2 regions of the Robertmurraya sp. FSL W8-0741 genome follow, and region 2 is predicted to be linked to the other one. Evidence: riboswitches for the same ligand, from Rfam matches in the RefSeq annotation. Region 2 holds a riboswitch; the other holds the start of a gene.
What was found. A riboswitch is a leader RNA that binds a small molecule or an ion and turns the genes downstream of it on or off. The one in region 2 is predicted to bind lysine.
Positions count from the first base shown of each region.

Region 1 (12,076 bases), 430 kb from region 2:
TTTATAATTTTTAAATTCATTAGAAAAGTCTACAACTGCAGTATTGTCTGTAATATCGACGCTTACCTCCGTTTCAGCAGGCAGTACAGCTGTAAAGCCATTCGGAAGCATATCCGTAACTGGCCCTCCTTCAACTAAATACTCAAGAGCTTGCTTCGCAACCGACTCCGTTTTCGGTAATGAAAAAGTCTGTGGTACTACATAGCCGTTCTTATCGAATAAATACAGTTCCGTCTTCACACTACCTTCACTTGCCTCTTCTGTATTTTCCTCTCCTTCCGTTCCCTCTATTACCTGGCCATCATCCGTGTATGTAACCGTTTGTGGCGGATCGATTTTCTCCTTTTCCTTCCCCTCCAGCAAGCCACAGCCAGACAAGAGAACAGATAAAGTAATCATTGATGTTAGTACAATTGTTCTTTTATTAATGGACATGCATATCCCTCCAAAGACAGTTTGTACTAACATATATACGAGCTTAATTTTAAATTAGACCGTTTCGCAACAAAAAAATTGGACAATCGAAAATCATTCTGAATCATTGCCAAGTCTACTGTTATTTTTTCAATCAACACTTCCAGTCTCAATGAATGATTTGCATTAAGATTTAAAGCCCCTCTTACCAATCTCGGCCTAAACGGACCCACAAAACAAGTTTTAATACTGGATTCTACCAAAAGCCTGTAATCGTACTCAATTTCTTTCCTATCGAAAATTTTCAGATAGGTTAAGAAAATTGAGCAACATTTTCACCTATTCATAATATGAAAATGACTATCAAGACAACTCAAAGCATTCATCATTCATCATTCATCTTTATTTACTGAAACTTTTTAGCGACAAAGAATTCGACTAAAGGTAGTAGAATCATCGCTAAACCTAATATTGCTAACAGAAAGACATTGATTGTACCATTTACTATTTCGTCAGCTGCCACAGCAATCAGAATTAAGAATAATAGAATGAAATAGCTGATTTTTGAGCTTTTTTCTGTAATTCGTTGACCAAGTTCCTCCTCGATTAGTATTCCGTCTTTCTCTTCTTTATTTCCCCATGTGATTGTCGATAAAAACATCATTAATAACGTGCCAATTACGATAACTTCTTGGAAGCCAACTGCTTTTCCCGTAATAATATTAAAAATTGTGTAGCCTATTACAATTAGAATAGCTGTACCAATTACTACAGCACCTATTTTTCGTGTCTTCATTAAATTTCCCCCTCATCACAAAATAAATGATCAACTGTCATCTCCAAAGTTTTCGCAAGCTTAAAAGCTAATTGTAAACTTGGGTCATATTTGTTATTTTCAATCGCATTAATTGTTTGCCTACTCACATTACATAAATCAGCTAACTTCCCTTGGGAAATGCCTTTCTTTTCCCGGCATTCTTTTATTCTATTTTTCATATGAACAGCACCTTCAAATCAAAGTGAATGTAAAACATATTTTACACCCATATTATAAAATAAGACGAAACAGGATGTCAAAGATCTTTTACATGTGTTCTCCTTTTAATATTTATGTGTTTTATGATTCTATTGATATTAGCTCATTTCGTGAGAAATCTTAGTCCCTCACATTTTTTAGCTATAACCAAAAAATAGCTTTGACTCGAAGAAAATTTTTTTCTTTGAGTCAAAGCAAACATGAGCCATAAATTTCCTGACATAAAAAAAAGCCCCCTTACAGGAGGCTTTCAGTCTTGCTTTCAATTTTGATTGTTTGCACATGAAGGATGCTTTTCCCTAACCATTGGCATGCTATTTTAGAAAAAATGCTGCTTGATCCGGTCGTGTAATACTCATGAGCAGGAACGGCGCTATTAGTTGTTAAAAGACCTTTATAATAAAGAATACTGCTCACCTCTCGTGCAGTTTCTTCACCTGAGCTTATTACTTTTACACTTTCGCCCATCATCGATTTAATAATCGGTTCTAGTAAAGGATAATGAGTGCAGCCGAGAATAAGAGTATCCAGCCCTTGATTCTTTAACGGAGCAAGGGTTTCTGCCACTACCCGTCTGGCAACAGGCCCATCGTATTCTCCACTTTCTACTAATGGAACAAATTTGGGGCAGGCTAATCCGCTGACTGAAACAGATCCGTTGATAGACTTTAAGGCTGTTTCGTATGCTCTACTCTTTATCGTTCCCTCTGTGCCAATGACGCCAATTTTATAATTCTCTGTCACCTTTAATGCAGAAATTGCTCCTGGATAAATAACACCAAGCACAGGAATTGGCAATGTCTGTCTAATTTCTTCCAAAGCAACAGCCGTTGCTGTATTACAAGCAATGACAAGCATTTTTATATTCTTCCCCAATAAAAAATTGGTCAGCTGCCATGTAAATTTCTTCACTTCTTCGCCCGTCCGTGGACCATATGGACAGCGGGCTGTATCGCCCAAATAAAGAATTTTTTCATACGGTAATTGGCGCATAATTTCTTTCGCAACTGTTAATCCGCCAATACCAGAATCAATAACTCCAATTGGTTGTTCCAAATAACTCGCCTCATTCTCGCATATCTTGATGTAATCGCATTAAATTATCTTTAAGCGCAATAACCTCTTCCGCAGAAAAATTTCGCAATACCTCTTGAAGGTACGCTTGACGTTTTTTGATTACTTCATCAATAATTCGTTCACCTTCCTCCAAAAGGTGTATTCGCACAACTCTTCGATCATTCGGATCTTTCACACGCTTGACAAGCTCATTTTTTTCCATCCGATCAACCAAATCTGTTGTCGTGCTGAATGCTAAATACATTTTATTCGATAACTCCCCGATTGTCATGTCTCCTTCCTCAAAGAGCCATTGCAATGCGACAAATTGAGGAGGAGTAATCGTATAGTTACTCAATATCTCTCTACCTTTTTGCTTAATAATTCCAGCTATGTATCGCAAGTCTTTTTCAATTTCCGCAACAATATCTAAGCCGTTGTTCTCTTGTATTTCCTCACGCTCCATCATTCCACAACTCCCTACTTTTAAAATACTACACAAGTTTTATTTCCATATTTAAAATCAAATGTGTAATGATTGATTAAACCCGTTCAAACATGCTTTTTCTTTTATTTTCTACTTTTTTCACATAAATTTCAAGCAAAATTCGCAGCGAGAATGTCGAAGTATGTCGAACAAAACAATTTTCACTAAACCAAAACCGTTGTTGAAATCGATTTTTGACTGAAGCGATTTTACGAGTAAACCGGCTTCCAAAAATGGATAGCCGGTTTGCATTTAAAGTTCTAGCTCTCCCATTCGAAGGAGTTCTACAACTGCTTGTGAACGCCCCTTAACACCGAGTTTTTGCATGGCATTCGAAATATGATTCCGAACCGTTTTTTCGCTGATAAACAGTTCACTAGCGATTTCTTTCGTTGTTTTATCTTGTACTAATAGCTCGAATACTTCTCTTTCACGTTTGGTGAGTAATGGCTTGTGAGTATATTCATTCTCCTTCAAGTATTGTAACCCTCCTTGCCTTCGCCAGCTATGAACAGCGGGATGGGTATATATTTAGTCACCATATCATATGTGAAGGGAACTATCTGAGTGACAACAATCCTTTAAAGGAGTTTTATATTTAAAAAAAATGTGCGGATGCGGAGTTATTGAATCAATTCGCCCTCCAACATTGCTGCCTTCACTTCACTTGACCAAGGAATACTTTTACCCGTTTTCTTAGAGACTTGAACAATCGTTCCTCTTCCAACAAAACAAATCTCTTCATTTTCTCTTTTTCCCATATAGTGAATATCAACTGAAGAAGTTCCAACACTATGAGCCCTAACATATATCCGTAGCTGTTCATCAAAGTACACTTGTTTGAGGAAATCACATTGCAGATCGGCGACAACAATGATCGCCTCACGTTTTCCATCAAGCCAATCTGTCATCATGCCCTTGCTTTTAAAATATTCAATTCTTGCTTCTTCATAATATGTAAAAGGCACAGTATTGTTCAAATGTCCAAACATATCAGTTTCAGAAAATCGCACTTTCACTGGATAATAAAAATCGAAGCGATGTTCCCAAGTTGCCAAATCTTCAATATAGCTTATTCTACTCATCTTATCTTTCCTTCCGTCAAGAAATGAATGACTATTCATTCATTATACTGCATGATCGAAATTTTGAAAATATTTAAGCTCGGAGCTCTTTATTTTTGGACAGTGCACTTTACAGTACTATCGATGAGAAATTCGCAATGAATAACGCAAAAAAGAGTATTCCAAACATATGGAACACCCTTTTTTCAAATTATACTTGGTCGCTACCGAAGAAGTTCTTAAATGATTGCAATGTAGTATCCCTGTTTAATGCAGCAATGGATGTTGTAAGTGGAATTCCTTTAGGGCAGGACTGAACACAGTTTTGAGAATTCCCACAGTTTGTAAGACCGCCATCTTCCATAATGGCATTTAAACGTTCTGCTTTATTCATTTCACCAGTTGGGTGAGCATTAAATAGGCGCACTTGTGAAAGTGGTGCAGGACCAATGAAATTTGATTTGCTGTTTACATTCGGACATGCTTCGAGACAAACTCCGCACGTCATACATTTTGATAGTTCATATGCCCATTGGCGCTTTACCTCAGGCATACGCGGTCCTGGTCCCAAGTCGTATGTCCCATCGATTGGAATCCAAGCCTTCACTTTTTTCAAGGAGTCAAACATTCTACTTCTATCTACTTGTAAATCACGGACTACCGGGAAAGTACGCATTGGTTCAAGCCTTATCGGCTGTTCCAGTTGATCAACGATTGCGGAACAAGATTGTCGAGGCTTCCCGTTGATAATCATTGAACATGCTCCACAAACCTCTTCTAGACAGTTCATATCCCAAGTTATCGGAGAAGTTTCTTTTCCTTCCGCATTTACAGGATTACGTCTGATTTCCATCAGTGCAGAAATCACGTTCATGTTGGGACGGTACGGTACATGAAATTCTTCCTGATATGGTTCAGAATCAGGAGAATCCTGTCTAGAGATTATGAAATGGACGGTGCTGTTTTCTGCCATCTCTTATTTCTCCTCCTTTTTCTTAGAGTAATCGCGCTTACGAGGTGCGATAAGGGAAGTATCAACTTCTTCATAGTGAAACTCAGGCGCAGTTTTCGCATCAACAAATTTTGCCATTGTTGTTTTTAAGAAATCCTCATCATTTCTCTCCGGAAATTCCGGCTTGTAATGAGCTCCACGACTTTCGTTGCGGTTATAAGCACCGAGTGTAATCACACGAGCAAGTTGGAGCATATTTTGAAGTTGACGAGTAAAAGTCGCTCCCTGATTACTCCATTTTGCCGTGTCATTAATATTAATATTTTCAAAACGCTCTAACAGCTCTTGAATCTTCTCGTCTGTTTTTAACAGTTTATCATTGTAGCGAACAACCGTTACATTATCTGTCATCCATTCGCCAAGCTCTTTATGGAGAACATATGCATTTTCTGTTCCGTTCATGGACATAATTTGATTCCATTTTTCTTCTTCTTGTTGGACATAGCCTTCAAATAGTGAAGAAGAAAGAGAATCAGCACTCTTTTCAAGTCCGTTAATATACTTCACTGCATTTGGACCAGCTACCATTCCACCATAAATAGCAGACAGCAAAGAATTAGCCCCTAAACGATTCGCTCCATGCTGTGAATAATCACACTCACCAGCAGCGAATAATCCAGGAATATTCGTCATTTGGTCATAATCAACCCATAAACCACCCATAGAATAATGAACGGCAGGGAAGATTTTCATTGGTAATTTACGAGGGTCCTCACCGGTAAATTTCTCATAAATCTCAATAATTCCACCGAGCTTAATATCAAGCTCCTTAGGATCTTTATGAGAAAGATCGAGGTATACCATATTCTCGCCATTAATTCCTAATTTCTGATTCACGCAAACATCGAAAATTTCACGGGTTGCGATATCACGCGGAACAAGGTTTCCATAAGCAGGATACTTCTCCTCTAAGAAATACCATGGCTTTCCATCTTTGTATGTCCAAACTCGGCCACCTTCACCACGAGCAGACTCACTCATCAGGCGAAGCTTATCATCTCCCGGAATTGCAGTAGGGTGGATCTGAATGAATTCACCGTTTGCATAATATACTCCCTGCTGATAAGCAATGGCCGCAGCAGAGCCTGTATTAATGACTGAATTAGTCGACTTACCGAAAATAATTCCGGGACCACCTGTTGCCAAAATCACTGCATCTGCGGGGAAGGATTTAATTTCCATTGAAGTGAGGTTTTGAGCAACGATTCCACGACAAATTCCTTCATCATCGATAATCGTCCCTAAAAATTCCCAGCCTTCAAACTTATTTACTAAACCGGCAACCTCATGGCGACGAACTTGTTCATCCAATGCATAAAGTAGCTGTTGTCCTGTCGTTGCCCCAGCAAATGCTGTACGGTGATGCTGTGTCCCACCGAAGCGACGGAAATCAAGCAAACCTTCAGATGTACGATTAAACATAACCCCCATACGATCAAATAAATGAATAATGCCAGGTGCTGCCTCACACATTGCTTTTACTGGCGCCTGATTTGCTAAAAAGTCACCGCCATAAATCGTATCATCAAAGTGAATCCAAGGAGAATCCCCTTCACCTTTTGTATTTACAGCTCCATTAATACCGCCTTGGGCACAAACAGAGTGAGAACGTTTTACCGGCACCAATGAAAATAACTCCACAGGTGTTCCATTTTCTGCTGCTTTAACTGTTGCCATTAAGCCGGCAAGTCCTCCGCCGACTACAATAATCTTACCTTTACCCATGCGTTTTCACTCCTTTATTTCCTCTTGCTACATGTCTACTAATCTATGAAACGAATGCGAATATTGCGCGAATTCCTACGATTGAAAGGGCAATGAAGATACCGATTGTGACATATGTTGAAATAAGTTGTGATCTCGGTGTCACTGTAATCCCCCAACTTACAGCAAAAGACCATAGTCCATTGGCAAAGTGAAAAATAGTTGAAACTACCCCAATTATGTAGAACCACAGCATAAATGGATTCGATAAAATATTCTCCATCATATTGAAGTTGACTTCAGCTCCAAAAGCAGCCGCTATTCTTGTTTCCCAAACATGCCACACAACAAAGATTAACGTGACAATTCCGGTAAAACGTTGAAGAACAAACATCCAATTCCGGAAAAAATTATATCTACTCGCATTATTTTTTGCTGTAAAAGCAATATAAATGCCATAGATAGCATGGAACAATAACGGTAGGAAAATAACAAAAATTTCAAGAACATAACGGAATGGCAATGATTCCATAAAGTGTGCTGCTTTATTGAAGGAATCTGCTCCCTTTGTAGCAAAATGATTCACTACAAGATGTTGGATAAGAAACAGTCCAACTGGAATAACCCCTAGCAATGAATGCAATCTGCGATAAAAATACTCTCGATTACCCGCCATAAATTTACCCCCTTTAAATTTTGAAAGCTCTAGCGGTCACTTCTCCCTATTCCCCTTAAAGAGAATATGTATCAGCTAAATTGAAAAAATGTCGAATAATTTTTTACAATTATGTGACAAGTCCATTTTACTCTCTCCCTCTAAGACCGTCAAGAAAACGTATACACAAAATACCCTATAAAAACAAAATCTTTCGACTATATAAACAAAATATCCCCGCATTTGTGTCACTTTTTTTCGATATATTAGAATAACAAAATTTGCTAATATACTGACGATTGTTTTTTTATATTTCGTGCGTAAAACAGTCAAAAATGTATATAATAGAATCATAGAAAGAGGGGAGAGCATTGACTGAAATGATTACTTCTGAAAATACACATCCATCAGAACCCAAAAATGTTCCAGCATTTGGGTATGAACTGATTCGAGAAATTTTAATACCAAGTCTTCTCGGAAAAGAAACTTCCGCCATTCTTTATTGGGCCGGTAAAGATTTGGCGCGTAAATTCCCACTAAATAGTTTCGATGAAACAGTCGATTTCTTCGAAAAAGCTGGATGGGGATACTTAACCATTAAAGAAGAGTCAAAAAATGAGCTTCTAGTAGAATTGACAAGCCCTTTAATCTCCGAAAGACTTCGAAAAAAAGAAATCTCTACCTTTCAACTGGAAGCAGGATTTTTAGCTCAACAGGTTGAAGCTCAAAAAAATGTCGTTGCTGAAGCATATGAACATCCAAAGAGACGAGCCAAAAAAGTTGTGTTCACGATAAAGTGGGACAATAAAGATACGATCGAATAGCATACCTCTATTAATCGATAACCAGTTGTTCATAAATGGAGCCAAAAAGCACTAGCATGCTTTTTGGCTTTTTTCTTTTATGATTTCACTGTTGTACCTGCTAATTCAAAAGCTTGATGTAATGAATCTACAGCACGGATCATATTTCCCTCTTCTACAACAGTTGAAACCTTTATTTCAGATGTACTGACCATCTTTACTTCAATAGACTCATTTGCCAGCACTTCAAACATTTTCGCAGCAACACCTGGATTTGAAACCATACCTGAACCAACAATTGATACTTTTGCTAGATCTGATTCGAATTGCACATTCTCATATTTTAGACTTTCCTTATTGTCCGCTAAAACCTGCAGCGTATCCTTTAGATCCTCTGAATGGATAGAAAATGATAAATCTGTTGTATTTTTGTTCGTTGTACTTTGGATAATTATATCAACATTAAGGTGATTATTCGCCAATGTCGTAAAAATCGTTGATAAGCTTGATAATGTATTGGATAAACCTAATACGGTAACCTTTGTAATTTTATCTTCAAAGGCAATCCCCCGTACTACTAAATTTTGCTCCATTTTTCCTTCCTCCTCGATGATTGTTCCTGATTCCCTTTCCATACTGGAGCGTACTTCTAAAGGAACATGATAATTTTTAGCAAACTCAACCGCTCTCGGATGCAAAACTCCAGCACCTAAATTAGCAAGCTCTAGCATCTCATCATAGGAGATCGAGAGTAATTTTCGAGCTCCTTTTACATAGCGAGGATCAGTCGTAAAAACCCCTGTAACATCCGTATAAATATCACATTTATCCGCTTTTAATGCTGCCGCAAGCGCAACCGCTGTCGTATCAGACCCTCCACGCCCTAATGTAGCTATCTCTCCATCGGCCGTAGCCCCTTGAAAGCCAGCGACAATGACAACTTTTCCTTTTGCAAGTTCAGCTTGTAAGCGGGTGCTTTCAATATTTAGAACACGAGCATTCCCAAATACCGGTTCTGTTTCAATCCCCGCTTGCCAGCCGGTAAATGAGATCGCATCATAGCCTTTATGTTGTAATGCCATCGCTAACAGCGAAATTGTAATTTGTTCCCCGGTTGTTAAAAGCATATCCATTTCCCTTTTGCTTGGACTAGATGTAACTTCCCCTGCAAGCGACACAAGCTGATCTGTTGTTTTGCCCATAGCAGAGACTACTACGACAACATCATTGCCACGATTCTTTTCCTCAATGACTCTTTCTGCCACATTGAGAATTCTTTCTGAATTTCCTACAGAGGTTCCCCCAAACTTTTGTACAATTAATCCCATGCCGTTCCCTTCTTTCTTCCCAGTATGTCCATCATAGTTGAACAGGCAATAAAAAAGCAGTGAGATATTATCTCACTGCTGCGCTGTAACAACGTAAAAAAACAAGGTATTACGTCTTCGCAAAGTAAGATAGCTCTCCAAGACAAACAAGTCTTGACAATTCTGCACCTATTCAGTCACAGAACCAGCAAAAAAAGGAATGAGCCTTTCTTCACTTCGGCGGCCCACCCCTTTCAAGACTTTTCTTCGAAACTCATCTTTCTCCAAGCCCTTACTCTTCGTGTCCGCACCTCTACCTTCACTTTATTAATTCGGCCTTTCCTTGCTTTTAGATCACTTCTAAAAAATTTGAAAAGTACCGTACAAATAAATTTGTATTACTGAACTACCTCTTAGATGTAAATGTCGATTTTGGACATTTACAAAAAAATTTTAGAGATCAGCAATTAACAAGTGATAGCGATATAAAATTGTCCTAATTATAGCACAGCTATTTTATGAAAACAACGTCATTCCTGTAGTTTTTTATATAGGTTCTCTGCTATATTCGCTGGAATTCCCAGTTCTCTGAACTGTTCAACCGGTGCTTCTTTCATTTTTTTCACAGATCCAAAATACTTCAATAACTGCTTTTTTCTCTTCTCTCCAATTCCTGGTATGCCGTCCAAAATGGATTGGAAAGCGGTTTTTCCACGTAATTGACGATGGAAGGTAATCGCAAATCGATGTACCTCATCCTGAATTCTTTGCAGAAGATAAAACTCTTGACTGTTCCTTGCCAAAGGAATGATTTCAAGAGGGTTGCCATATAAAAGCTGTGACGTCCGGTGCTTGTCATCCTTTACTAAACCCGATAGAGGAATATCTAATCCCAGTTCATTTTCAAGCACATCCCGAACTGCTTCTACATGTCCTTTTCCACCATCAATTATAATTAAATCTGGTAGCGGCAAATGTTCCTTTAATACTCTCGAATACCGCCGTCTAACCACTTCCCTCATTGATTCATAATCATCGGGACCTTTGACTGATTTGATTTTATATTTGCGATACTCCCGTTTTGCCGGCTTTCCGTCAATAAAAACAACAAGTGCTGAGACTGGATCTGTCCCTTGTATATTTGAATTATCAAAAGCTTCAATACGCCGTGGAATCGAAATGCCCAGTTCGTTTCCTAATTGTTCAACAGCTTTAATCGTGCGCTGTTCATCCCGTTCCACAAGAGAGAATTTTTCCTTTAACGCAATTGTTGCATTCTTTTCAGCAAGCTTGACGAGGTTCTTTTTTTGACCGCGTTTTGGCTTTGTTATCTTTACGTTTAAAAGTTTTTCCGCGAGTTCCTCATCGACCTTTTCTGGCAAAAGAATTTCTTTCGGTTTAAAATGGCTTGCCTCATCATAGAAACGGCCCAGATAGGTTAGAAATTCCTCTTCTGGTTCATTATAAAAAGGGAACAGTGAAACATCCCGTTCAATCAGCTTCCCCTGTCTGACAAAGAAAACTTGGACGCACATCCAGCCCTTATCTACTGCATAACCGAATACATCTCGATCAGTAAAATCAGTTGACGTCATTTTTTGTTTTTCCATTGTCGACTCAATATGCGCAATTTGATCACGAAATTCCTTTGCTCGTTCAAAATCAAGCTCTTCAGAAGCCTTTAGCATTTTTTCCGTTAATTCTTTTTTGATTTCTTGATAGCCACCATTTAAAAACCTCGTGATTTCTTCAACCATTTCACGGTATGTCGTTTCCGGCACCTCATTGATACATGGTGCTAGGCACTGACCTAAATGATAGTATAAACAAACACGATCAGGGAGAGTCGCACATTTGCGAAGAGGATAAATACGATCGAGTAATTTCTTCGTTTCATTTGCAGCCCCGACATTGGGGTAAGGGCCAAAATACTTCCCTTTGTCCCTTTTAACCTTTCTCGTTGTAATTAAGCGGGGGTGGCGCTCTGCTGTAAGTTTAATGAAAGGGTATGTTTTATCATCCTTTAACATCACATTATATTTCGGATCATGTTTTTTAATTAAGTTTAGTTCAAGCAAAAGTGCTTCCATATTAGATGAGGTTACGATATATTCAAAATCCTCAATTTCATTAACGAGCACTTGCGTTTTTCCATTATGGGAGCCAGTAAAATAAGATCGCACCCTATTTTTGAGAACCTTCGCTTTCCCAACATAGATAATTGTTCCTTGCCGATCCTTCATAAGATAACATCCCGGCTGGTCTGGAAGAAAAGCTAATTTGTTTTTTAAATTGTCGTTCATCATAAATCTCATCCCAACTTTGCAATTCTTGAGATAAATATAACATAACTAGCAATGAAGTGCTTGCAAGAAAAGCGCAGGGCGTACCTGCGCAGTAATTATCGTTCGTTTTGTTCCAGCGGGATGAAGCTTCCCGTCTATTCTCGAGGCAAGGTCAACTTACAAGGCAAAAATCCAAAGTGAACTCACCAAAAGCTAGAAACTCCAAGTACCGATTTTTTATTTGTAGCTAAAG
Region 1 is NZ_JBBOQG010000001.1:1,757,031-1,769,106, reverse strand. Features, by position in the region: gene NST02_RS08560 (GerMN domain-containing protein) at 1-435, opposite strand, end outside; gene NST02_RS08555 (hypothetical protein) at 821-1,210, opposite strand; gene NST02_RS08550 (helix-turn-helix transcriptional regulator) at 1,210-1,410, opposite strand; gene racE (glutamate racemase) at 1,688-2,506, opposite strand; gene NST02_RS08540 (MarR family winged helix-turn-helix transcriptional regulator) at 2,517-2,972, opposite strand; gene gerE (spore germination transcription factor GerE) at 3,246-3,470, opposite strand; gene NST02_RS08530 (acyl-CoA thioesterase) at 3,617-4,078, opposite strand; gene sdhB (succinate dehydrogenase iron-sulfur subunit) at 4,269-5,030, opposite strand; gene sdhA (succinate dehydrogenase flavoprotein subunit) at 5,034-6,794, opposite strand; gene NST02_RS08515 (succinate dehydrogenase cytochrome b558 subunit) at 6,838-7,449, opposite strand; gene NST02_RS08510 (YslB family protein) at 7,809-8,252, shown strand; gene NST02_RS08505 (aspartate kinase) at 8,330-9,559, opposite strand; lysine riboswitch at 9,682-9,862, opposite strand; gene uvrC (excinuclease ABC subunit UvrC) at 10,069-11,841, opposite strand.
Region 1: another riboswitch for lysine. It lies ahead of NST02_RS08505 (aspartate kinase); the one in region 2 lies ahead of NST02_RS06415 (Na+/H+ antiporter NhaC family protein).

Region 2 (12,076 bases):
AATAAACATGTAACCAGATTCAAATTCTGGTTGTGCGCAAGGAAATGAAAGAGACAGCTTCTGCTTAACTTCCTTTATCACTTTACTCAATGCTGCGTCAATTTCAAAAACACAGCCCCAATTCTGGTCAACTTTTAAAAACAGTGTAAATCCATCACTATAGTGATCGTGGAGGACTAACACATCCTCATCACATAGCTCTAGTTGAACGACCGTACGAAAGGAGAGCTTCAACTCTTTTATGAAAGCTCGATAATAGTCTTCTCCTAGCAGACCATGCAACTCCTTTAAATTGTTGATGTTGAACACTAATATAGCAACTTCGCATCCTTGCTTAAAAGCCAATTTGACCCCTTCAACAACAGGATTTCTAACGATAAACTGTGGGGGAAAATAACGCAGTCTCTTAAATGGCAAAACAATTCTTGTCCACTTCAGTACATTTGTACCAATATCTTTAAGTTGAGCCAATGGGATCAGTCCTCTCAAGTGTTCACATCGATGCTAACGATATTGTAGCACAATTTTAGTATTGCGTATATTTCCCTTCTTTGTGAAAGTCTACTATTTTTACAAAACAAAAGCATTTAAAAGTTGTGAATCATTTGTCAAGAATAGCAATGTTGAATGGCCTTTTTTTTGTTAAGATAGAGAAGTGAAATAAAATCACAATATACGATTGTGGATAAAATGTGAAGTGCTGACATATTACTGGAAAAGAGTTGAATGGAGGAAAGGTTTTGGAACGTGAGCTAGCATTGGAAATTGTCCGAGTAACCGAAGCGGCAGCATTGGCATCTGCCGGCTGGATGGGGAGAGGAAAGAAAAACGAGGCCGACGAAGCAGCAACAAATGCCATGAGAAAAATGTTCGATTCTGTTAATATGGATGGAACCGTCGTCATTGGTGAAGGAGAATTGGACGAAGCTCCGATGCTCTATATTGGAGAACGACTAGGGACAATGACAGGGCCAAAGGTGGATATCGCGGTTGATCCGTTAGAAGGAACAAGTATTGTAGCAAAGGGTCATAATAACGCAATGGCTGTAATAGCGATTGCTGATAAAGGAACATTGCTCCATGCACCAGATATGTATATGGAAAAAATTGCAGTTGGCAAACAAGCGGCAGGGAAAATTAGCTTGCTTGATCCGATCGAAATAACGATTGATATAGTAGCAAAAGCAAATAACAAACGTGTTCAAGATCTCACTGTTATCATTCAAGAACGAGAACGCCATGAGCAATTGATCGAACGAATAAGAGCGAAAGGCTCTCGGGTCAAGCTTTTTGGTGACGGTGACGTTGGAGCTGCAATCGCCACGGCATTGCCACAAACCGGAGTCGATTTATTCGTCGGAATTGGCGGAGCACCTGAAGGAGTAATTTCCGCCGCTGCCCTAAAAGCACTCGGCGGAGATATGCAGGCACGATTAGTGCCTCATTCTCCTGAAGAAGAACTGAGATGCATAAAGATGGGTTTGCAAGAACCTCGACAATTATTATTATTACACGACTTAGTCTCAGGGGATGACGCAATCTTTGCAGCAACTGGAGTTTCTAATGGAGAGCTATTAAATGGAGTGCGTTTTCTTGGTGGCGATTTAGCTGAAACTGACTCTATTGTGATGCGCAGTAAAACAAAAACGGTTAGATACATTAAAACGCATCATCATCTTGAGAGTAAACCACACTTACTCATGTTTACTTAATAAGCGAAGCAAAGGAGGGGTATTATGTCAGAAAGATTTTACTTATATAACGATTTAGTCGATACAAAAACTCGGTTTGTAAGTTTTATGGGAGAAAACAATCGATTCGATTTAGCGATTATTCAATCTGATCGTCATTATGGAAAACAAATCGTCCTTGATATGCAGGGAAGCCGCTATGCTATCATCGGTCCAGATGACTTAAAAGAAGAAGGCTATTTAGAGTATGCATTCCAATTATCCGAGGAAGATGCGGAAGAATTAAGGCAGTTTTTATATGAAGTGATTTAACATTCATGGGGTTGTCAAAAAAGGCAGCCTCTTTTTTTCTTGGAACTCCCACATTACAACACTAAGAACAGCAAAAGTTACCTTTCCTTTTTACAAATAATTAGTTAATACTACGAGAAAGGAGAGTGATTTAAAGTGGCGCACAAGAGAAATGAACAATACCAGGATTTTTCCAATGTCGAGAAACAACGGGAAGTTATAAATGCGGAAGAGTTCCCTGAAGGGCCTTTCGGATCGCCGATTGCTCAGCAAAAACCAGTGCAAAATAAAGATGGTGACTGGCAAAAAGGGCAACGCTCTAACAGTGGTTTTACGTATGAAAATCGAACACTACATGAGGATACTCCACGACAAATGGAGGGTTCCCATCCTATCCACGATAAAAAGGATGAATAGAAAAAAGAGCGACCAGTGTGTCTTCACTGGTGCGCTCTTTACCCCTGTACTTTCCTTACAACAAAATAAGAACAGCCAAAGTTACAAAATTCATAAATATATTCCGTCAATGTGCTGATTTTTGTATCAAAAGTTGCTTTTTGATTTTTATCATCATAAAACCCTTTTAGGCGAAGTTGACCATAGCCCCAATCACCTACTATATAATCGTATTTACTTAAAATATCGCTATATCTGCCTTGAAAAGCCTCTTCGTTAAAACCTTCTCCTCTTTCCTCAATGATCTCGTAGCATATATTATTGATGCAGATCAAACCCATCACCTCTTTTTGACACACTATGTTCTCATTATATACTGTCTACCGCCTTTTTCACAATAAGGGTATAAATTTGAACTTGATTAATTTACTAAGTGAAAAATTTCTACATTTGTTCATACTACAAATGTGGAGGTGTAGATGATGAATAAACGTTCTCTTATCGTTAGTATCGGTTTCCTGCTTTTATTAGCTGCATGCAATAACGACTCAGCAGTGGAAGGGCTTTATAATGAAAGTGGAAATACGATTAATGTTAATGACCAGCGTGCAGATATTTATAATAAAAATGGAAAAAATGAACCGGAAGATTTCGGCTATGTTCGCCATCAAAAAGCACCGGTAACCGGGACAAATGTCGCAAATGATCACTATGCAGCGATGGATCGAGAAAAGACTGCTGATATCATAAGCAAGCTATGTACGGATATTCCTAATGTAGATGATGTCTCTACCCTTGTAACAGGAGAAGAAGTGATCATTGTTTATGCAACCGATTCTGATAATCGCAAGGAAAAAGCCGATCAAGTTAAAAAAACAGCAATGTCTGTCGTTCCACGTTGGTTTGACATTTTTGTCACCGATAATACTGCTTTAAGAAAAAATGTTGAAAGCTTTGCTACGATGGACTCTGATAGTCGAAAAGCCGAGTATGCCATTGATCAACTGATTAAAGAAATAAAGAAATCACCTCAAGGACAGTAGCAACAACAAAAAGCGTATGAAATACTTTTCAAACTATCTTAGATGAAGCACGATAATAGCAAACAATGGTCACAGCACTTCTAGTGGCTCGTCAGAGTGATCACGACTTGCCCTAAAATAAAAATTACCATGCAAAACCAACGAAATTGCTCGTTTCTTAAAACAATAAAAAGAGTTCAGCTTCAAAGCCGAACTCTTTTTATTTATGCTTCATTTGCTTGTTGCTCTGCAAGCATTTGCTTATGCTTCGCTGCTTCATTTACTTGCTCATCTGCATGGTATGATGAACGAACAAGTGGACCTGCTTCACAATGGCTAAATCCTTTACTTAAGGCAATTTCTTTTAGCTCTTGGAACTCATCTGGGTGATAATATTTGATTACTGGCAAATGCTTCTTTGTTGGCTGTAAATATTGTCCAATCGTCATGATATCGACGTCATTTGCACGTAGATCATCCATTGTTTCAATAATTTCTTCCTTCATTTCCCCTAAACCAATCATTAAGCTTGATTTTGTCGGGATGTCTGGATTCATTTCTTTTGCACGCTTTAAAAATTCTAAAGAACGCTCATACTTTGCTCTGGCACGAACTCTTGGGGTTAACCTTCTAACTGTTTCAATATTGTGGTTGAGGATATCTGGTTTTGCATTCATTAATGTTTCCAGATTTTCATACACTCCGCCCATATCCGATGGAAGGACTTCAATGCTGGTAAAAGGACTTTTTCTGCGTATCGCTCTGACAGTTTCAGCGAAAACAGCCGCTCCTCCATCCTTTAAATCATCACGTGCAACCGCAGTTACTACAACGTGCTTTAAATTCATAAGTGCAACAGAATCAGCGACTCTTTCTGGCTCTTGCCAATCGAGCTCTGTTGGCAGTCCCGTTTTTACAGCGCAGAACCGACAAGCTCTTGTACATGTATCACCTAAAATCATGAAAGTTGCTGTTCGTCTTACAGCCCAGCATTCATGAATATTAGGACATTTCGCTTCTTCACAAACTGTATGAAGGCTTTTTTCACGCATCATTTTTTTCAGACCTGTATAATTCTCGTTTGTGTTCAGCTTTATTTTTAACCACTCAGGTTTACGTAATTGCTCCTGCTTCTGACTCAATTTCTACACCATCCCTTTAATGATCAGTGTTTATATGTACCAAAATACTACTCATGTCACTTTATCATACTGAAAAGCATCAGACAAGAAAGTTGTTTTTATTGTCCTCTATTACCATTTATTGATATTTATTTATTCCAATCAATGTCACAAACTAAGTTATGTGAATCACTTAAAAGAAAGCGGCTTTGAAATTATTCCTAACTCCTTACTTATTTAGGATAGACCATTTTTAAAGGAGGATTCTTGTGCGCTATTTTCGATTAATTTTGCCCATATTCATATTTTTCCTGTTAATTAGCTTCAGCCCCGTTCAAGCAAAAGAGGAAGAGAATGTATATAATCAAAGAATGAATCTCTATAAAAGTGTAGAAGCAGTTACCAATATTCCGTGGTACTATATGGCTGCTGTCGATCAGTATGAGCGCAATATTCGCAACGCAAGGCGTGATCTCCCTGACACAGATGGAGTTATCGGTATTTATTTTAAACCTGAAGAGTGGGTCGGAATATTAAACCCAAACCTGGAGGATCAAAATCTTACCTCAATCAAATTTTTTAACGGAATGGGCTATGATGGAAACGGTGATGGGAAAGCTGATATGAACGATGATGAAGATGTCATCCATGCTTTTGCTCAATACCTTCTGACATACGGAGTTAATCATGACAATATAAAAATCGCATTATGGGATTACTATAAGCGGGATAAAACGGTCGGAATCATCATTGACAAGGCGAAAATTTATAAGCATTTTGGCAGAATTGATCTGGAAGGCCATGCCTTCCCCGTTCCTTTAAGAAGCAATCATAGCTATAAAAATACATGGGGAGATGCACGAGGCTGGGGCGGTCGAAGAATTCATGAAGGTACAGATATCTTTGCCGATTATGGGGTTCCAGTACGGGCGACATCCTACGGGATAATTGAAATGAAGGGATGGAACCGCTACGGAGGTTGGAGAGTAGGTATTCGTGACATTCATAATAACTATCATTATTTCGCTCACTTAAGCGGATTTACTAAAGACTTAAAGCTCGGACAAATTGTTGAACCTGGCATGCCAATTGGTGGTGTGGGCAGTTCTGGTTATGGCCCACCAGGAACATCAGGGAAATTTCCGCCTCACCTCCATTATGGAATGTATAAGGATAATGGCTATACAGAATGGTCGTTTGATCCATATCCACACTTAAGACTTTGGGAAAGACAAGAACGGCAAAAGGCTAGAAAATAACGATGATTTACATTTCGGTAGGAATGAACAGAAAAACCAAAAAACAGGCAAAAGGCTGCATAACCTTTTGCCCGTTCCTATTTAATCGATTTATTTAGCCTGTCTTGCTTTTTTCACGGCATGAAGTATACTTGCCCCTAAGCCTCCCCAAATAATGACCATACCGACAACCATCATGACAATTGAACTTACCGACATTATTTAGAGACCCCCTTTTGTTCAGGTACAGATTGCATATTTTTTTGCCACTTAAATGTTGAAAATACAATCCCTAATATCACTGCTGCAACTGCGACTCCCCATCCAGAATAGAGAAGGAAGCTAGTTGGATAACCTTCATAATTTTCTTTAATATTCGTAATAATATTTTGAACCATCATAAATCCTAGTACAATTGGTGTGATAATGCCTAAACTTATATTCCACCATGTACTAATGCGAATATCGGAAATGTTGTTTGCATGATCCCGGATATTCTTAAGTTCTTTTAAGAACCAAGCAACTACAATAACTTCAACAAGACCTGCAAGTGCAACACCAAACTGGTTAATAAAGTAATCAGCCGCATCTAAGAAGTTTAGTCCGCCTCTTGTCGCATAAAGTATGGAAATGAGCGCTGCTAATCCACCACCAATAGCCACCGACTTTATTCGAGATACTTTAAACTTATCTTCTACTCCCGCAACAAAAGTTTCAACGATTGAAATTAATGATGTTAATCCTGCAAGAGATAAACAAATAAAGAATAGAGAGCCAAAGAATCCATTTAATGCTGGAAATTCATTAATAATCTGCGGGAATACGACAAACGCCAATCCCACACCACCGGCGACCACTTCATCGATACTAACGCCTGCTTGAGTAGCCATAAATCCAAGAGCAGCAAATACCCCAATACCTGCTAGCAATTCAACACTTGAGTTGGCAAAACCGGTAATAAATGCGTTATTAGTTATATCTGTTTTCTTCGGAAGATAGCTAGAATACGTAATCATAATAGCAAAAGCAATAGATAAACTAAAGAAGATTTGTCCATATGCCGCTACCCATACCTGAGGATTGGCAATTTGACTCCAATTTGGCTTGAAAAAAGCTTCTAGCCCTACGGCAGCTCCTTCTAATGTAACCGAACGAATTACTACGATTAAAAATAATATAACAAGTGCTGGAATCATTACTTTGTTTGCTACTTCAATTCCTTTTTTGACTCCCTTAAATAAAATACCTAATGTAATGATCCAAACAAGTATTAATGGAATAAATACGCCTGGAACAATCCCTCCAACTGTCCCTGGATCACTATACTGTAAATATTCTCCAAACAAAAATCCTTCGGTGTCACTTCCCCACTTTAAATCAAAAGAAAATACAGTGAAAGAAAGCGCCCATGCAATAATAACCGAATAATATGTGGCAATCACAAATGAGATAGCGACCTGCCACCAGCCCAACCATTCAAACTTTTTATTCAAACGTGCAAATGTTAATGGGGCCGAACCGCGATATTTATGGCCCAGAGTAAATTCCATGATGAGTAGAGGAATCCCAGCTGTCAGTAAGGCAAACAAATACGGCAGGAAAAATGCCCCTCCTCCATTTTCATATGCAACTGCCGGGAATCGCCAAATATTCCCTAAGCCAACAGCAGAGCCAATTGCGGCTAAAACGAAACCTGCTCTTGTCCCCCATTGCGGACGATTTTCCATAGTCCTTTCTCCCTCCCATGACGAATCCATCCTTTTTCCTTAATTCAATGAAGAATGGAAACTTTTTATATTTTCAGACTATTCACTTTAACTAAAATTAGTATAGCTAGTTTTTTTCTATCTGTCAAAACATTATTTTAGAAAAAGTAATAATTCTTCTAATAAAGTATTTCTTTCTTTTGATTATTATCGTAAACAAACTGATTTCTCCAATAAATCTCTATTCTTCCATTCGTAAAGTTATGTTACGGAGCACGCAATTTTAAGCAGCCTTTCGAATCCAGCAAAAAGGAAGACGAATCCACTCATCTTCCCTTTCACTTCTTTCTATCTATTTCAACACTTCCTTGTTTTGATTGCCAAATAGAAAATAAAATACCCCTAAAAGAATCGCGACGACTACAAGTGCAACAAGTGTACTTCCTGTAAAGCCGATGAAAAGATATCCACATGCAGCTATAACTGCTGATATGATTGCATACGGCAACTGAGTTAACACATGATCCATATGATTTGAACCAGCTCCCGTAGATGACAGAATAGTCGTATCAGAAATAGGAGAACAATGATCTCCAAATACTGCACCAGCCAAAACGGCTGCCATTGCCGGCAATAAAAGTGTTACATCAGTAGAAACTGCAATTTCACCAGCTATTGGCAACAGAATCCCGAAGGAGCCCCATGATGTTCCAGTAGCAAATGCCATGATACCAGCAATAACATAAAGAATAACTGGTAGAAAGGCAGTGTTCATTTGCGAATTTTCAACAATTCCAGCTAAATATTTACCTGTTTCCAATTGGCCGACAAGATCAATAATCAACCACGCAAATAGAAGAATATAGACTGCTGGCAGCATTGACTTTATTCCTTCTACAACACCAATTGAAAAGGTACTTCCCGAGATTCCTTTTTTCACAGTCACTTGACGGATATACAAAAGCATCGTAACGGATAATCCAATTAGACCACCATATAATAGGGACGCAGCCACATCTGTGTTTTCAAATATGGCGAGAAGAGCTGCTTTTCCCTCCACTGCATTTGCTCCTGTCCAGAGCATAGCTCCTACTGTTCCAACAATTAATGCAATAATTGGCCATACAAGATCGCCAACCGTACCGTTAGTGCTAACTGGTAAATCTTCTTTCAACTCTCCAGGAATGGATTTTTCCGGATCATATAATTGTCCTGCTGTAATTGCTCTCTCTTCGTGAAGCTTCATCTGTCCCAAATTGATATTTCGAAACATCACAAGGAAAACTATTGCAAATGTAGCCCAAACGTATAAATTCATTGGAATCATTTGAATAAAAGCGGAGAATGCAGTGTATTCCGTAATCTGATGTGTAGCAAAAATAGATCCGATAATCGCAATAATATAAGCTCCCCAGCTTGAAATAGGCGAAACAACACAAACCGGTGCAGATGTCGAATCAATTAAATAAGCAAGTTTTGCCCTGGAGACCTTCTGACCATCTGTAATTGGTCTCGAGATTTGCCCTACAGCCAGAGCATTAAAATAATCATCAATGAAAATAATAATTCCTAAAACAACTCCAACTAGCTGAGCTCCAGTTCTTGTACGTACGCGCTTCATTGCCCATTCTCCAAAAGCACGGCTTCCACCAGAAATAGATATGAATGCCGTAATCATTCCAAGAATAAGCAGGAAAAAAATAATATAGACGTTCCAAGTATTAAGAGCCCCATTATCAATAAATATTCCCTTTATGGCCTCAAGAATAATCAGCAAAGTTTCACCAATCTTAAATTCCGCCAGCAAAAATGCGGCAGCAACAATCCCTACCCCTAACGAGAGCAGTACCTTTCTTGTTAAAATAACCATTATTATTGCTACAATTGGGGGTAATAATGAAAAAAATGTGTTTGACATGTTTGTTCCTCCTCTGTTAAATGGAGGGAGCCTAAGATAATGTCATTTAGTACTTAATTCCAGCTCCGTGGAATTGACCCAGATGGTTCATCCTATAACAAAAAAAGAGTAATGATAGAAAAACTCTATCATTACTCTTTGCTGTAGTAATTCGTTTCTCCATCCGACCTGTAGCTCCCCATTATGGATATCCCATAATGACAGTGTTACCCTTATTCAAAGTAACCCCAGTAATAAAACGGTGACACGTCATATTACTTCGGCACAATCTCCTTTCACCTATGCTCAACGTTGTCATCCTCACATAGCCTACTCTTAAATTATGCACCTCTACCCCACCGAAATGATAAGGTTTATGAAATTATGTTTCTAATATAACATTCCATCCCTTACTCGTCTACTGGTAATTCTATGGAAGGAAGAGCACCTTGCCCACCATTATTATAATACAGCGGTACGTCTCCTTCTAAAATTCCTAACGCAATCGGAATCCGTTGTTCTAATGTTGCCACTTCGGTAGCAAACGGGATGATGACTTGAACATTAACCTTCAACCTTATAATCACTTCAATATAAACATTATTGATTCCGACTTCCTTAAATTCTGTTTCAATATTGGATTCCATATCACCAATTGCCGTAAATTGGATAGGGATTCGTGGACCCAAATTCCCTAACAGAGCATTATTTGTCGCTTGCCCTAATGGTACGTAGTAAACAATACCTTTGCCATTACTCGTTTCAACTTGTTCAAATTCAAATTCTGAAATCCTCTGCAGCTCTTCTAAATCTCCTTCCTCCGCTTTTTTAATATTATTCAAAATTAAGCGAGTCGTATCTCGTAACATCGAATAAATTTTCGCCGTATCAAAATTCGTAAGAGACGTCTCCGTGTCTTTTGTAATAACATCATTAATATCGACAACGGATCTTTCCAACAACGCTTCATTAATAATCAGTGAAGCAATCTGCCTTGTTTGCGATTCTGCATAAGACATAAGCGTTGGCTTCAATCCTTTATTAATGATCCACAGCCCCGCTACTGTTGAAATAGTAAAAAAAACAACCGTTAGAAGGAGCACATATTTGAACGGCAACGGACCTCTTCGGGGTAGCCGACCGCGAAACTTAGCCAAAAAAAATCCCCCCTTTACAAGCTATATGTATGCTGTAAAAAGAAGGACTATCTCAATTTGCTGAATCTTTTACATGAAATGTTGTATCACAGCCTGTAATGACTAACGAGAGCTCATCTTCCAGATTGATTTCATAAGGTGAAACGCTTCTTCCCTGTTCTTCAATGATTCTTATAATTGGACGATCACTAACATGGGCGTTCTGTTTCGCTACAACCCCTATGCGACCATCACTTAGTGTTACCGTTAGTCCGACTGGATAAATGGCAATAGAACGGCGAAATGCCTTCACGATTTCTTCATCAAAAAGGGTGCCAGCTCCAGCAAATAGAATCTCCAATCCATTATGTGGAAGCATCGCCCCTCGATAAATACGATCGGATGTAACGGCATCAAACACATCTGCCACTGCAATAATCTTAGCATAAAGATGAATTTCATCGGCTTTTATTCCACGGGGATAGCCGGAGCCATTTAGTCTTTCGTGGTGCTGATAAGCACAGTGGGCGACTAATAATGAGACGGTTTTAACATTGCGCAACATATCAAAGCCATCTTCGGCGTGCTTCTTAATTTGTTTAAATTCCTCCGCTGTTAACTTTCCTGGCTTAAACAAAACCTCTGTTGGTATTTTCATTTTTCCAACATCGTGTAAAATTGCTCCCAACCCAAGAACTTCAAGGTCTTTCGTTGATAAACCGAGCTCCTTCCCAATAGCTAAGGAATATAATGTTACATTAAAGGAGTGGGTAAAAATATAATCATCATAAGTGTAGACATCAGATAACAGTGACAATAGGTTTTCATCATTCTCAATTTGGGCATATAATTCACGAATAATACCTGTCAAGATTTGTGAAGCTTTTTCAATCACAACTGAACCAGGTAAAGTTTTTACTGCTCTTATTTGCTGAAATGTTTCTTGAATGGACGAAATCGCTTTTGTTTTTAACTCTCTTGGAATAACGTCTTTATAATCAATATCACCTGTCTGTGCATCTTTTACATAAATATATGGAATCCCGATATCTAATAACCGCTGGATCAGGCTTTCTTGCAACTGAACACCTTCGCTTAATAGAATCTGCCCTTTGTCATTATATATGGATCGCGCAAGGATGGCCCCAGGTTCCACAGACGTTGTTGCTACATATCTCATGTCAAACTCCATTTCTGGTACTTTTTTTGTTTGCCTTTATTCTACCATATCCTTTCATTTATAGTCGCTCATCAGACTATAGCACTGTTTTTTCACGTAATTTGTCAAAATGTGTGAGAAATGGTAAAAATCATCCTGCTCATGAACGGATGGTTTTTATCTGTTGACAATCGGATGCTAGTACTCTCTGCCAACCGCTGACATTTTGATATGGCGTCCTTAATCATGGGTTTTAAAAAAATCATTACACCATTTTTAATAATGCATCTTTTCCGATCATACCTTTGCGAATACCTAGTGCTTCCGCTTCATAAGTAACCGATTCAAGCGGGGCTTCTAGTAGCTGCTCGATCGTTTTCACTCCGACCGCACGACCAGCAATTACTTTCCTATCCTTA
Region 2 is NZ_JBBOQG010000001.1:1,330,114-1,342,189, reverse strand. Features, by position in the region: gene NST02_RS06465 (EAL domain-containing protein) at 1-471, opposite strand, end outside; gene glpX (class II fructose-bisphosphatase) at 741-1,712, shown strand; gene NST02_RS06455 (DUF3055 domain-containing protein) at 1,737-2,003, shown strand; gene NST02_RS06450 (hypothetical protein) at 2,139-2,399, shown strand; gene NST02_RS06445 (YutD family protein) at 2,438-2,713, opposite strand; gene NST02_RS06440 (YhcN/YlaJ family sporulation lipoprotein) at 2,858-3,421, shown strand; gene lipA (lipoyl synthase) at 3,625-4,542, opposite strand; gene NST02_RS06430 (M23 family metallopeptidase) at 4,791-5,780, shown strand; gene NST02_RS06425 (methionine/alanine import family NSS transporter small subunit) at 5,871-5,978, opposite strand; gene NST02_RS06420 (sodium-dependent transporter) at 5,978-7,486, opposite strand; gene NST02_RS06415 (Na+/H+ antiporter NhaC family protein) at 7,818-9,383, opposite strand; lysine riboswitch at 9,547-9,724, opposite strand; gene yunB (sporulation protein YunB) at 9,773-10,519, opposite strand; gene NST02_RS06405 (HD-GYP domain-containing protein) at 10,572-11,678, opposite strand; gene NST02_RS06400 (YunC family protein) at 11,923-12,076, opposite strand, start outside.